Regions from separate parts of the Planococcus alkaliphilus genome, predicted to be linked through region 1. Evidence: riboswitches for the same ligand, from Rfam matches in the RefSeq annotation. Region 1 holds a riboswitch; the other holds the start of a gene.
What was found. A riboswitch is a leader RNA that binds a small molecule or an ion and turns the genes downstream of it on or off. The one in region 1 is predicted to bind S-adenosylmethionine.
Positions count from the first base shown of each region.

Region 2: it holds a riboswitch for S-adenosylmethionine, as region 1 does, so the genes downstream of both, ssuE (NADPH-dependent FMN reductase) here and AC2EXB_RS04040 (5-methyltetrahydropteroyltriglutamate--homocysteine S-methyltransferase) in region 1, are expected to answer to the same signal.

Region 1 covers NZ_CM168060.1:771,195-777,216, reverse strand. Annotated here, with positions in the region: gene AC2EXB_RS04060 (GDSL-type esterase/lipase family protein) at 1-180, shown strand, start outside; gene AC2EXB_RS04055 (alpha/beta fold hydrolase) at 292-1,368, opposite strand; gene AC2EXB_RS04050 (YitT family protein) at 1,625-2,500, shown strand; gene AC2EXB_RS04045 (Ltp family lipoprotein) at 2,552-2,959, opposite strand; SAM riboswitch class I at 3,162-3,262, shown strand; gene AC2EXB_RS04040 (5-methyltetrahydropteroyltriglutamate--homocysteine S-methyltransferase) at 3,379-4,506, shown strand; gene AC2EXB_RS04035 (NADH-dependent flavin oxidoreductase) at 4,566-5,702, opposite strand; gene AC2EXB_RS04030 (aldo/keto reductase) at 5,868-6,022, opposite strand, start outside.
Region 2 covers NZ_CM168060.1:3,104,365-3,110,386, reverse strand. Annotated here, with positions in the region: gene AC2EXB_RS16195 (hypothetical protein) at 133-702, shown strand; gene AC2EXB_RS16190 (MGDG synthase family glycosyltransferase) at 704-1,816, shown strand; gene AC2EXB_RS16185 (DedA family protein) at 1,837-2,427, shown strand; SAM riboswitch class I at 2,469-2,578, shown strand; gene ssuE (NADPH-dependent FMN reductase) at 2,679-3,224, shown strand; gene AC2EXB_RS16175 (LLM class flavin-dependent oxidoreductase) at 3,253-4,635, shown strand; gene AC2EXB_RS16170 (gamma-glutamyl-gamma-aminobutyrate hydrolase family protein) at 4,789-5,511, shown strand; gene AC2EXB_RS16165 (dipeptidase) at 5,512-6,022, shown strand, end outside.

The DNA.
Region 1 (6,022 bases):
GCCATGTACAAAGACGTCGCTAACTCGCATAAGAATGTGAAATTGGCCGATTCCTACCAGGCATTTGGCGATAACCAAGCGAAGTATTTGATCAAAGGAGACATTCACCCGACCAAAGCCGGCCATGAAAAGCTTGCGAAAATCGGCTTAAAAGCATTAAGCCACAAACACGTACACTAACACCGTTAACGAAATGAAAAAGCGGCCTTCATGTTGAAGGCCGCTTTTTTCCTTATATTTTTCTTTTATCGTTCCCCTCGATGAGTTGGTCGAAATGCGTTTATAGTCTGATCAATCATGGACACCTTGTTTAACCGGCACCGCAAGCAGCTCTTTCAAGTGGCGGTCGATTTGCCCGTGGTACGCTTCCCTTTCGCCGCCAAACAATCCAAAATGACCGGCAATGCTCTTAATCACCCGGAGCTCGCTGTTCGGAATCATTCTCTGTTCCCGCTCGCAATCGCTTGGCGGGAAAAACATATCGGTATCGATCGGCATGGCATACGTGACAGCTTTTATGCGCCCAAGCGCCGCTTCAAGGTTCCCGTCTGCTAACCGGCTAACGTCGCCTCTCTGCCATTTCCATGCCATGGCAAGCAATGCATTCGGGTCCATCGCTTGGAAAAACGGCTCCAAAAATCCGCCAACCAATTCATCCACTGAGGCTACGCCAAACAAATCCCATTTTTCCTGATTGAAAAACTCCGGGCAAAAGCCCATAACGGCCCAAATATCCGCATGGCGTTTCAAGCCGTCCGCCACTTCTGTATGGGACGTGTAGTTGCCGCCGTTCCAGCCCGGATCCGAAGTGATGGCATCCATCAATGTCTGCGTGAAAAGAAAATCATGGACCGTATTTTTAGCAGTGCCCGCAATCGGCGCCGCCCGTTTTACCATATCCGGGAAACGGACGGCCCATTCGTACGTTTGCTGCGCCCCCATCGAACCGCCGACCACTAAAGCCAACTCTTCAATTCCGAATTTTTCCGTGATCAATTGATGCTGCGCCCGTACATCGTCTCCGATGCGTACTTCCGGGAAGGCGTTCATGCTGATCGCGTCTGGGCTATTATGCGGTGAGCTCGACAAGCCATTTCCGATTTGGTTGGCCACCACGATAAAATATTCCGTCGGATCAAGCGCTCTGCCTTCTCCGATATAAGCTTCGTAATCTTTGCTCGTTCCTGAAAACCAAGTCGGTATCAGAATGGCATTCGTTTTCGCTTCATTCAATTGCCCATGCGTCGCATACGCCAATTGGCAATTAGGAATCAGGCCACCTTCTTCCAACTCAAAATCCCCCAGCTCATAAATCTCAAATGGCCCGTGATTTTCTTGTGAATAAAACAGATTCTCAATCATCAACATTCCGCCCTTCCCCTGGATTTTCCTCATTTTAGGAAGCAAGGTGTTCAGATATGGAGAAAGTCTAACTACTTCCCAGGTCAATTATACATGCCTAACGCCTTAAATAAAACAGAATTTTCTGATTATATTAGTACAAATAAGATTTTTCATGTGCTGATTTTTTCCATTTATCCTGTTAAAAAAGGATAAAAAAGTTTATATTTAATAGTTAGAGTAAAAAAATATTCAAGAAACTGTTGGAAAGAAGGAATAGTATATGAGTGCAATACCCGAAAAACGTAAAATAAGCATCGGGAAAATAATCAAAAAAGCATTGCCGATCATCATCGGTGCCTTTATTACAGCCTATGGACTTGAAGCTGTATTAATTCCAAATAACGTCTCAGATGGCGGCGTCACAGGCCTCAGCATCGTTGGATCGCAATTATTCGGTTTGCCGCTTGGCTTGCTGATCGCTGTCCTCAACATTCCATTTGTCTATCTCGGCTATAAACAGATCGGGAAAAGCTTTGCCATCTACTCCATCACCGGCATCGCTTCCTTAGCTTATGCGACAACTGTCATGCACCACATTCCAACGATCATCGAAGGCGATACGCTGCTTGTCACAGTTATCGGAGGAATCATCATCGGTTTCGGGATGGGCCTTGCTTTGCGCAACGGCGGCGCTTTAGATGGAATTGACATGCTCGCTGTGCTGCTTTCGCGTAAATTGCCGTTCGGTACGAGTGACATGATCTTATTCTTAAATTTATTTGTCTTTATCGTCGTGTCGTTCGTTTTCGGATTGCAAGGAGCTTTTCTTTCCGGAATCGCTTATTTCATTGCTTCTAAAGTCATTCATTTGGTTGAAGAAGGATTTAGCGGCTCGAAAACGTATAAAATCATTTCGCAAGAACCCGATCTTCTTGTGCAGACGATTTACGACCGCCTTGGCCGAAATGCCACTTACAGCTTGGTAAAAGGTGCTTATACAAACGATCAATATAAAGAAATCACTTGCATCATCAACCGCCTTGAAGACAGCAAAATGAAAGAAATCATCTACGAAATCGACAAAAACGCATTCGTTGCAGTTTATGACGTTGCTGAAGTCCGAGGCGGAAACTTTAAAAAACGGGATATCCATTAATCCTCTCCTCATAAAAGACGCTAAACTCCCTAAAAACCGGGAGCTCAGCGTCTATTTTTTAGGTTCTATGGAATCTACTGCATATGCGGCATCTTCCTCGCTATAGCCCCCAACCATTAGTTGGTCAATCAACCCGCTCTCTGAAAAAGGCGAGTATTTTAAGAAGTTCTTTGCGCGGGCGACTGCCTGCTGCTGCGAAGGTGGTTCCATTTTTTTCAGTTGCGCTTTCAATTCATTGATTTTTTCATCAGACTCGCTGTTCGCTGCTTCCAACGCTTCCACTTTTAATGCTAATTCTTTAGTGGACGCTTCGAGCTTTTCCTGCTTTTTTTGATTATCGGTTGTAGAACTATATGTCGGGGATTGTAAAAACCCAATGCCTCCACTGACTGCAAACGCAATGACGAAGACCAATAGATACTTCCATTTTATTTTAAAGAATGCCGTTTGTTTCTCCATCTTCGATTCCCTCTTTTTCTTCTTTCTCTCCACTTATTGTAGTATAACCGGGTGGTTACAGGCAGCATTTTTTAGACGCCTCATGCTCTGCTGATGTTCGCTTCATCCATTTAGAAAAATAATTTTTCCAAATATCCTTGCATTTCCTTCCGAACTGGCCTATAGTTATAAACATCAAATCACAACAAACTGAATAATCGATTTCTTATCAAGAGAGACGGAGGGATTTGGCCCTACGATGTCTCAGCAACCGCCCACGGGCAAGGTGCTAATTCCAATAGGCGAGAGCCTAGAAGATGAGAAGAACAGATTTCCTGGCGGGAGCTTTCTTCTTTATTGAAGAGGGCTCTTTTTCATTTGCATGATAGCCCTGTAAAACAAGCTTGACCCAAACTAAAAACAGAAAGCAGGAATTCCACATGACAAACCCAATTACCGAAACACCGAAAACTTTAGTTAATGCTCCGTTCAAAGCAGATCACGTCGGCAGCCTCCTCCGTCCGGACAGCATCCATCAAGCACGAAAAGAATTTAAAGAAGGCATTATCACAGCGGAACAGCTGCGGGAAGTGGAAACGACTGAAATCAAACGCATCGTCGACAAACAAATTGAAGTCGGTTTAAAGGCCGTGACTGATGGCGAATTCCGCCGAACATTCTGGCACACTGATTTCATGGCCCATATCAACGGTTTTGAAGGCTATACGCCGGAAACGGGCTACCGATTCAAAAATGTCGAAACGGAAGCGTATGACGTGCGGAATATCGGCAAAATTTCCTTTAACGACAATCATCCTTTTATCAAAGACTTTACCGAGTTCAAAGAAATTGTCGGTGGCCGTGCAGTTCCGAAACTGACGATTCCAAGTCCGAACCAATTCTTCAATGAAGGCATCCGCGACGAAGCAATTTATCCGGATCTTGAAGACTACGCGACAGACGTAATCCAAGCTTACCGCGATGCTTTTAAAACGTTCTATGATTTAGGCGCCCGTTATATTCAAATTGACGATGTCTATATTGCCGGCTTATCATCTCCGGATATCCCGTTCAACGACGGCCAGTATAGCCGCGAATACTTAATCGACCTTGCACTTCGCGTCGCAAACGGCGTCCTTGAAGGCAAACCGGAAGACCTTACCGTAACGACCCATCTATGCCGAGGCAACTACCAATCCGACTGGGCATTCGAAGGAAGCTATGCGCTGATCGCACCGACCCTATTCGCCAAAGAACAAGTGGACGGCTTCTTTCTGGAATACGATGACGACCGCTCCGGCAGTTTCCAACCGCTTGAACATATTCCTGCTGGCGGGCCAAAAGTGGTGCTTGGTGTCTTTACTTCGAAAAACGGCGAACTCGAAAACAAAGAAATCATTAAAGCACGTGTAGCAGAAGCGGCCAAATATGTTCCGCTTGAGCAGCTATGCATCAGTCCGCAATGTGGATTTGCCTCAACCCACCACGGCAATATCCTCACTGAACAGCAGCAATGGGACAAGCTTCGCTATATCGTCGAAATATCTGAAGAGATTTTCGGAAAATAAATAAAAGAGGCAAGCGCTGAAAAATGGCGCTTGCCTCTTGTTTTGAAAGATATCGAAAATTAAACGTTCACTTCTTCTTCGATTTCGACCATTTTGTACATCGACATCAACTGCCAAAGCGGTCCCGGGATATCGAGCTTGCCTTTGCGCTCTTTTGGAACACTGTGGAAAATCTCGTCTTCTTTTCCTTGTTTCACTTTTTCCGTCCATTCCGGATCAACCAATGCTTGGCGGCCCATCACGACAATATCCGCGCCTTCTTTAAGTGCTGCAACGGCGTCTTCCGGTTTTCTTACGTTTCCGACAACGACAAACGCTGCGCGACCTGCGATTTGCTTAGACAGAATCTCCACGATTGTCCCTTCAATCGCTTCATTATGCGGACGTTTTTTATAATCCATCAATGATACGTGCAAGTAGTGGATGCCGCCTTCGATCAACTTCTCAGTCAGAACTTTTGTTTCTTCGATCGTGTAGCCAACGCCCAAATCGCTGTATTCTTCTGGAGACAACCGGTAGCCGACGATAAATTCTTCATTTGCGAATTCTGCCGCTACGCGCTTCACTTCTGCTAGAACAGCGAGCGGGAATTTCAAACGGTTCTCAAAGCTTCCGCCCCATTCGTCTTCGCGGCGATTGGTCGCTTCCGAGACAAATTGCTGAAGCAAATACGTATTCGCTCCGTGGATTTCCACGCCGTCAAAACCAGCTTCGATTGCACGGCGCGTCGTTTCGCCGAAGTCACCGATAATGTTCGTAATTTCTTCAGCTGTCAATTCACGGGGTGCTGCTTTTTCAGGCGTTCCCCCAACTGAACTTGGTGCTACCGTTTCATTTGCTTCAATCAGTTCCGGCTGCCCTTGGCGTCCACCGTGCTGCATTTGCAGAATGGCTTTATTGCCGTTAGTTTTCATTTCAGCGGCCAATTGCTTCAAACGCGGCATGATCAGGTCTTCCTTGAACGCGATGAATTGCCCCGGGAATGCGATGCCATTCTCTGAAACAGCGATGCAGGCAGTGATGAACAAGCTGCCGATATTCGAGCGGCGGCGGTAGTAAAGCAATTCTTCGTCCGATACCGTACCATCCGGATTTCCTGAGTATGTTGTCATTGGTGCAACGCCTAAACGATCGTTTAACACGACCCCATTCGGCAATTTGATTTCTTCGAATAAAGCATTGAATTCTGGTTTCATCTATTATATTCCCCTTTTCTTTTGGCTCATTTATCCAAATTAGCATAGGCTCATGTGGACTACAAGAATTCTAGCTCGCGGAATAGGAGATTCTGCATGAACAAAAGAAATCCAAAATGGGCGGGCGCCATTTTGGATTTCTTCTACTATTTTCGTGGCTGGTGCTTATTTCGGCAATACGGCTTTTGCAGAAATCAGCTTCGCTTCAAGCAGCTCTTGCCAGAAGGCTGATGGAATAACCGCTTTCAATGCCTTCATGTCTTCTTTGATGCGATCCGGTCTTGTCGAACCTGTCACTACCGCTTTAACAGCAGGATGCG
Region 2 (6,022 bases), 1.3 Mb from region 1:
TTATATCCAACTACGTCTCAAGTCCTGTAAAGGAAAAGTCCTGCGCCCGATGCTCCGTTTTTTCTGTGGAGCTAAACTTAAGTTAACTTATTAACCGGTGCTGCAGAAGGCAGCAGTAGAGGAGATGCGGCAATGGAAGTCTACATTCTTTTTACAGACACGAAAACATCCTTATCAAAATTGATCAAAACGTATACGCGCCATCCTTACAGTCACGTTTCGTTAGCGTTTAGTTCTGACTTGGCCGAAGTCTATAGTTTTGGACGGAAAAATGCGGAGAATGCTTTTAACGGCGGCTTTGTAAAAGAAGAAATGGGCAATCACTTATTTCAGCGAGCGCAATGCGCGGTATTCAAATGCTCGGTTGATGCTGAGGGGTTTGGAGCGATGAAAAACTTCGTTTCTGCTATGGAACAGGACCGTGACCGTTATAAGTATAATTTAACGGGATTGTTCGGAGTGGTGGTAAAACGCGGGCTTGGATGCGAAAATTCGTTTTTCTGTTCTCAATTTGTAGCGGAAGTGCTGAGGGAAGGAGGCATCAGAATTTCTGCGAAGCCTCCGCGTTTAACGATGCCAAGAGATATATTCTGTTCCCAGTCCTTGGAACTGGTTTACAGCGGACCATTAGCAGACTATCCGCGTTTAAGTTCTCCAAAGATAGATAAAAAAGAAAGTCAGTTATGGATGGAGGCGCTTTGATATGAAGAAAGTATTGATATTTCCCTTACTGAACAGTATGCCTTCGGGCCATCATCAAGTAGCAGAAGCGATGAGTGAATTCATCGGAGGCCATTCAGCGGAAGTTGAATGCAAAAAGATTGATTTGTTGAGTGAATGGAATGCAAAAATCGAATCGGCAACAGTTAAGGCGTATTTGAATTGGATCCGGAGAGCGCCTAACTCTTATGCATGGATTTATCGGCAATTTGCATACAGATCGCCAAAAGAAAAGAGCCATAGAACGTATGAATGGCTTTTTATGAAAAAAGTCAGCGAAATTTTAGAAAGGGAAAAACCTGACTTGATCATTTGTACGCATGGATTTCCTTCGCTGTTCATCAATAAGCTGAAGAAACAAGGGAAATGCAAAGTCCCTTGCCTGAATGTGTATACGGATTTTTTCGTGAATGATGTATGGGGAAGAGCGTGCATCGATTATCATTTTGCACCAAACCAAGCGATTAAAGGAACGTTATGCCATAGCGATGGAATTCCCGAAAGCCGCGTTTTTGTAACAGGCATACCGGTGAGTGAAAAGTTCAGCAATCAAAAAGATCATCGTTCCAAAAAACAATTAACTGTTTTAGTTTCAGGAGGAAGCACTGGACTAAGCGAAGTCTTGGACCAACTGGATGAAGAAATCAGTGCCGAAAAATGGAGCTTTCAAGTTCTTTGCGGAACCAACAAAAAACTCCAGCAGAAAATCATCGGTTTAAACCATCCGGCCATCCATGCGATTCCTTACATTTCTTCAAAGGAGATAATGAATAGGTTGTACAACGAAGCTGATGCTATTGTGACAAAACCGGGAGGAGTCACTATCAGCGAAGCGCTAAGAAAAGAATTGCCGATTTTCATTCCAGCGGCTCTTCCAGGGCAGGAAGAAATCAATCTGGCTTATTTACTGGAGGAAAAACTGGTGTTTGCGGTTCCTGAAGGGCGCCGGCTAATGGATTTTGTAAATGAGACCTTGGCGGATGAAGAAATCATTGAACGATTTCGAACACGCGTCAAAGCTTATAAAAGTTCTTTGAACCTGAAGAACTCGGATGAGATTTACCGGGAAATCGAAAAGATTTTAGTGGGCAATTAAGCGACTGGAGAGTGAGCGGTATGGTTGAAGGGATACTGGCTTTTCTTGAAAGTTTAGGGATGCTGGGCTTATTCAGTGTGATGTTTTTAGAAGGATCGTCTATGCCGTTTCCCGGAGTGGCCCTTGTGATTGCTTACGGCGGATTGTTGAATCATAGCCTTGCAGCCACTGCCTTGTTATCAGCCGGCTTGGCAGTGGCCTATAGTGTCGCAAGTTTAATTCCTTATTTCCTGGGCAATAAACTTCAAACCTTCTTTCAGAAAAAATTCGATAAAGGATTAAAGAAGGCTTCTATATTATTTCATCGCTACGGCATTTGGAGCATTGCCATTTCACGTCCATTTGGCATCGGAAATTACATTTCTTATCTGGCGGGCATGAGCAGGACTCCAATTGGGAAGTATGGAGCGCTGACTTTCATCGGCATTTATCCTTGGTGCTTTGCCATGCTTCGCATCGGCCATTATTTTAATGGGAATTACGACGCTTTTAAATCTTTTGTGGCAGCCAATCAAATTTCAATGTACGGCTATATTGTTGTTCTCCTTGGTGCAATTGGCATCTGGCTCTATATGAAAACGAGAAGTCAGAATAATAAATTTAATGCTTGACACTTTTAATTCCTAGCATTATGATAGGCATTAATTAAATAAACTTATCCAGAGAAGCCGAGGGACTGGCCCGTTGACGCTTCAGCAACCTCTGACTTTGTCAGAAAGGTGCTAACTCCAGCAAGAAGATTTTTTTCTTGAGAGATAAGGACAGAACCTATTAGATTTAATAGCCTTCTTTTCTTGATATCGAGAAAAGGGGGCTATTTTTTATTTTTGAAAAAAACGGTTCAACAGAAAGGGAGAATGAAATGAGTGAAATTGTGATTTTATCAGGAAGCCCTGCGAAGGAATCCAGATCTGAATTGGTGTTAAAACATTTAGGTGAATTATTAGAGAAACAAGGATTTTCAGTCGCCCACATTTCCGTGAGGGACGTTCCGCAGGAAGATTTGTTCGAAGGGCGCTTCGGCAGTCCGGCTATCGCTGAAATCAGTACATTACTCCACCAATCACGGGGAGTTATTGTCGGATCGCCTGTTTACAAAGCAGCCTATTCAGGTGTATTGAAAGCATTGATCGATCTCTTGCCGCAAGATGTTCTGCAAGCGACTCCGGTTTTGCCGTTGATGACGGGAGGAAGTTCTGCTCACTTATTGGCGCTTGAATATACGTTAAAACCATTGCTTGCGAACTTGAAAGGACAGAGTTTAAAAGGCATCTACCTAGTCGACAGCCAAATTGATAAAACGAATCCACATCAGCCAATCATTGAAGCAGAAGTTGAGCAGAGGCTGAAAAAGCAGCTGGAATACTTCTTAGAGATTATCGAAAGGCAGCCGGTGACGAGCGCATAATATAAGATTTTTTAAGGAGGAGAAGCAATTGGCAGAGAAAAGGATCTACTTGAATGCTTTTGACATGAACTGTGCAGGCCATCAGTCACCAGGCTTATGGACACATCCAGAAGATCGGTCTCATACTTATAAGACAAGCGAATATTGGATTGAGTTGGCAAAGCTTTTGGAGCGCGGCGGTTTTGATGCTATTTTCCTGGCGGATGTACTCGGAACTTACGATGTGTACAAAGGTTCACGAGATGCGGCTGTTCGGCAAGGCGCCCAATCTCCGGTTAATGATCCTGCTTTAGTGGTGCCATTGATGTCCGCAGTGACAAAACATTTGGGCTTCGGCGTTACCGCTTCGACGACTCATGAACATCCTTATACATTTGCCCGCAGAATGTCGACATTGGACCATTTGACGAATGGGCGCGTCGGATGGAACATTGTCACTTCCTATTTGAAAAGTGCGGCACTCAATATCGGTTTAGAGGACCAAGTAAAACACGATGAACGCTATAATATCGCGGCAGAATATTTGGAAGTCTGCTATAAGCTTTGGGAAGGAAGCTGGGAAGAGGATGCAGTGGTATTGGATAAAGCGAACAGCATCTATGCAGACCCTGAAAAAGTCCATGACATCAATCACGAAGGCAACTATTACAAAGTGCCGGGCGCTCATTTATCGGAACCTTCACCGCAGCGGACTCCCGTTCTCTATCAGGCAGGGGCTTCTAAAAAAGGGGTGGAATTTGCAGGGCAGAATGCTGAATGTGTCTTTATTGGGGCGCCAACCATTCAAGCGGCAAAACGTTCAGTGGATAAATTGCGCAAGCAGGCAGAACTTGCCGGGCGCTCTCGTGAAGAAGTGAAAATCTTGACGATGCTGACGCCAATTGTCGGAAAGACCGAAGAAGAGGCATGGGCAAAATACGAAGAGTACAAAAAACACATCAGCCACGAAGGGGCACTTGCTTTATTCGGCGGATGGACAGGAATTGACTTGTCGAGCTATGCGCCTGATCAGGAATTGGAATACATCGAAAATGATTCCATCCAATCGGCTTTGGAAAACTTCACCAAAATTGATGCAGAGAAAAGATGGACAGTGGAGGACATCAAGGAATTTGTCGGAATCGGCGGTATGAGCGCTTATACAGTCGGTTCAGCCGAACAAGTGGCTGATACTCTGGAGCAATGGGTGGAAGAAGCTGGAGTGGATGGCTTTAATATCGCCTATGCCATAACCCCAGGAACATTCGAAGATTTTATCGAGTTGGTGGTGCCGATTTTACGGGAGCGCGGTTTAGTGCGGACCGAATATGAGGGGAGCACATTGCGCGATAGCTTATTTGGAAAAGGCGACCGTCTGCCTGCCCATCATCACGGAAAGAAATTTGCATTGGAGAAAGCGGAAATTAGTTGAACTTCTTATACCGGGCTAAGTGAAACCATGAAGAATCTTCAATGCTTCATGGTTTTTTAACGTGTAAATAAAGAACTTCCTTGAACAGCTAGCAATTTTGCTTTTTATTCTGTATGTTTATTATATTCAGATAAAGTAAATGGGGGAAACAGAATGAGACCGATTATTGGGATTACCGCATCAAAAGAGTTAGGGCACGACCACTATTCAATTGAACAAGCAGATACTGAAGCCATTATGCAGGCAGGAGGATTGCCGATCATGCTTCCGCATTTACGGAGTGAGGGAGAAATTGAACAAATTGCCGAACACATTGACGGCTTGTTTGCAGCTGGTGGATACGATATCGATCCTACCTTGTTTGGAGAAGAACCGCATCCGAACTTAGGCGTCATTATTCCATCCCGCGATGCTTTTGAACTTCAGTTGATGAAAAAAGTATTGGAGCTCGGAAAACCGATTTTGGGGGTTTGCCGAGGCGCACAGATTCTAAATATTGCGGTCGGGGGAGACATGTATCAAGACATCACTGACCAAATAGAAGGAGATTTGCTGCAGCATAAACAAAAAGCACCAAAATTCCATGGCTCCCATTATGTGCACGTGCCGGAAGGTTCATTGTTGAACCGTTTGACTGGGAGCCGGAAATTGACGGTGAACAGCCGCCATCACCAGGCAAACCGCCGTGTTCCTGATTCGTTTTTAATCAGCGGCAAGGCAAGCGATGGCGTAATTGAAGCGATTGAAAGTACAGAACACCGTTTTGTCCTTGGTGTCCAGTGGCATCCGGAAAATATGGCGATTGCGTCAGATGAAGCTTCCATGAAGATTTTTAAAGGGTTCATCGAAGCCTGCTTGGAAGAAGGAGATGAATAAATGAAGATTATCGATACGCATTGCGATGCTTTGCTAAAACTCCAATTAGCTAAACGGGGATCTTTTTATGGCACGACACCGTTGGACTTCACGAGCTCTGATCAACTGGATACGAATTTTCAGCGCCTGCAGGCAGGAGGGGTTTGCGTCCAGTTCTTTGCCATCTTTTTGTATCCGGACTTGCCGGACAATGAAAAGTGGCAGCATGCTTTAGAACAAGTAGATTTGTTCTATACAGAAATTCTTGGGAAGAACCCGGCAATGAAGCATATCAAAAAATGGGAAGACATCGATTCGCTGAAAGACGGAGAAATTGGGGCAGTCCTGACTTTAGAAGGGGCCGATGCATTTGGCAATGACTTGATGAAACTGCGCCAATTGTATCGTTTGGGCGTGCTTTCGATTGGATTGACTTGGAACAATGCCAATTTATGCGCAGACGGGGCCGGGGAACCAAGAGGAGGCGGTTTGACGCTTCTCGGCAAAGAAGTGGTTCGTTTGAATAATGAAC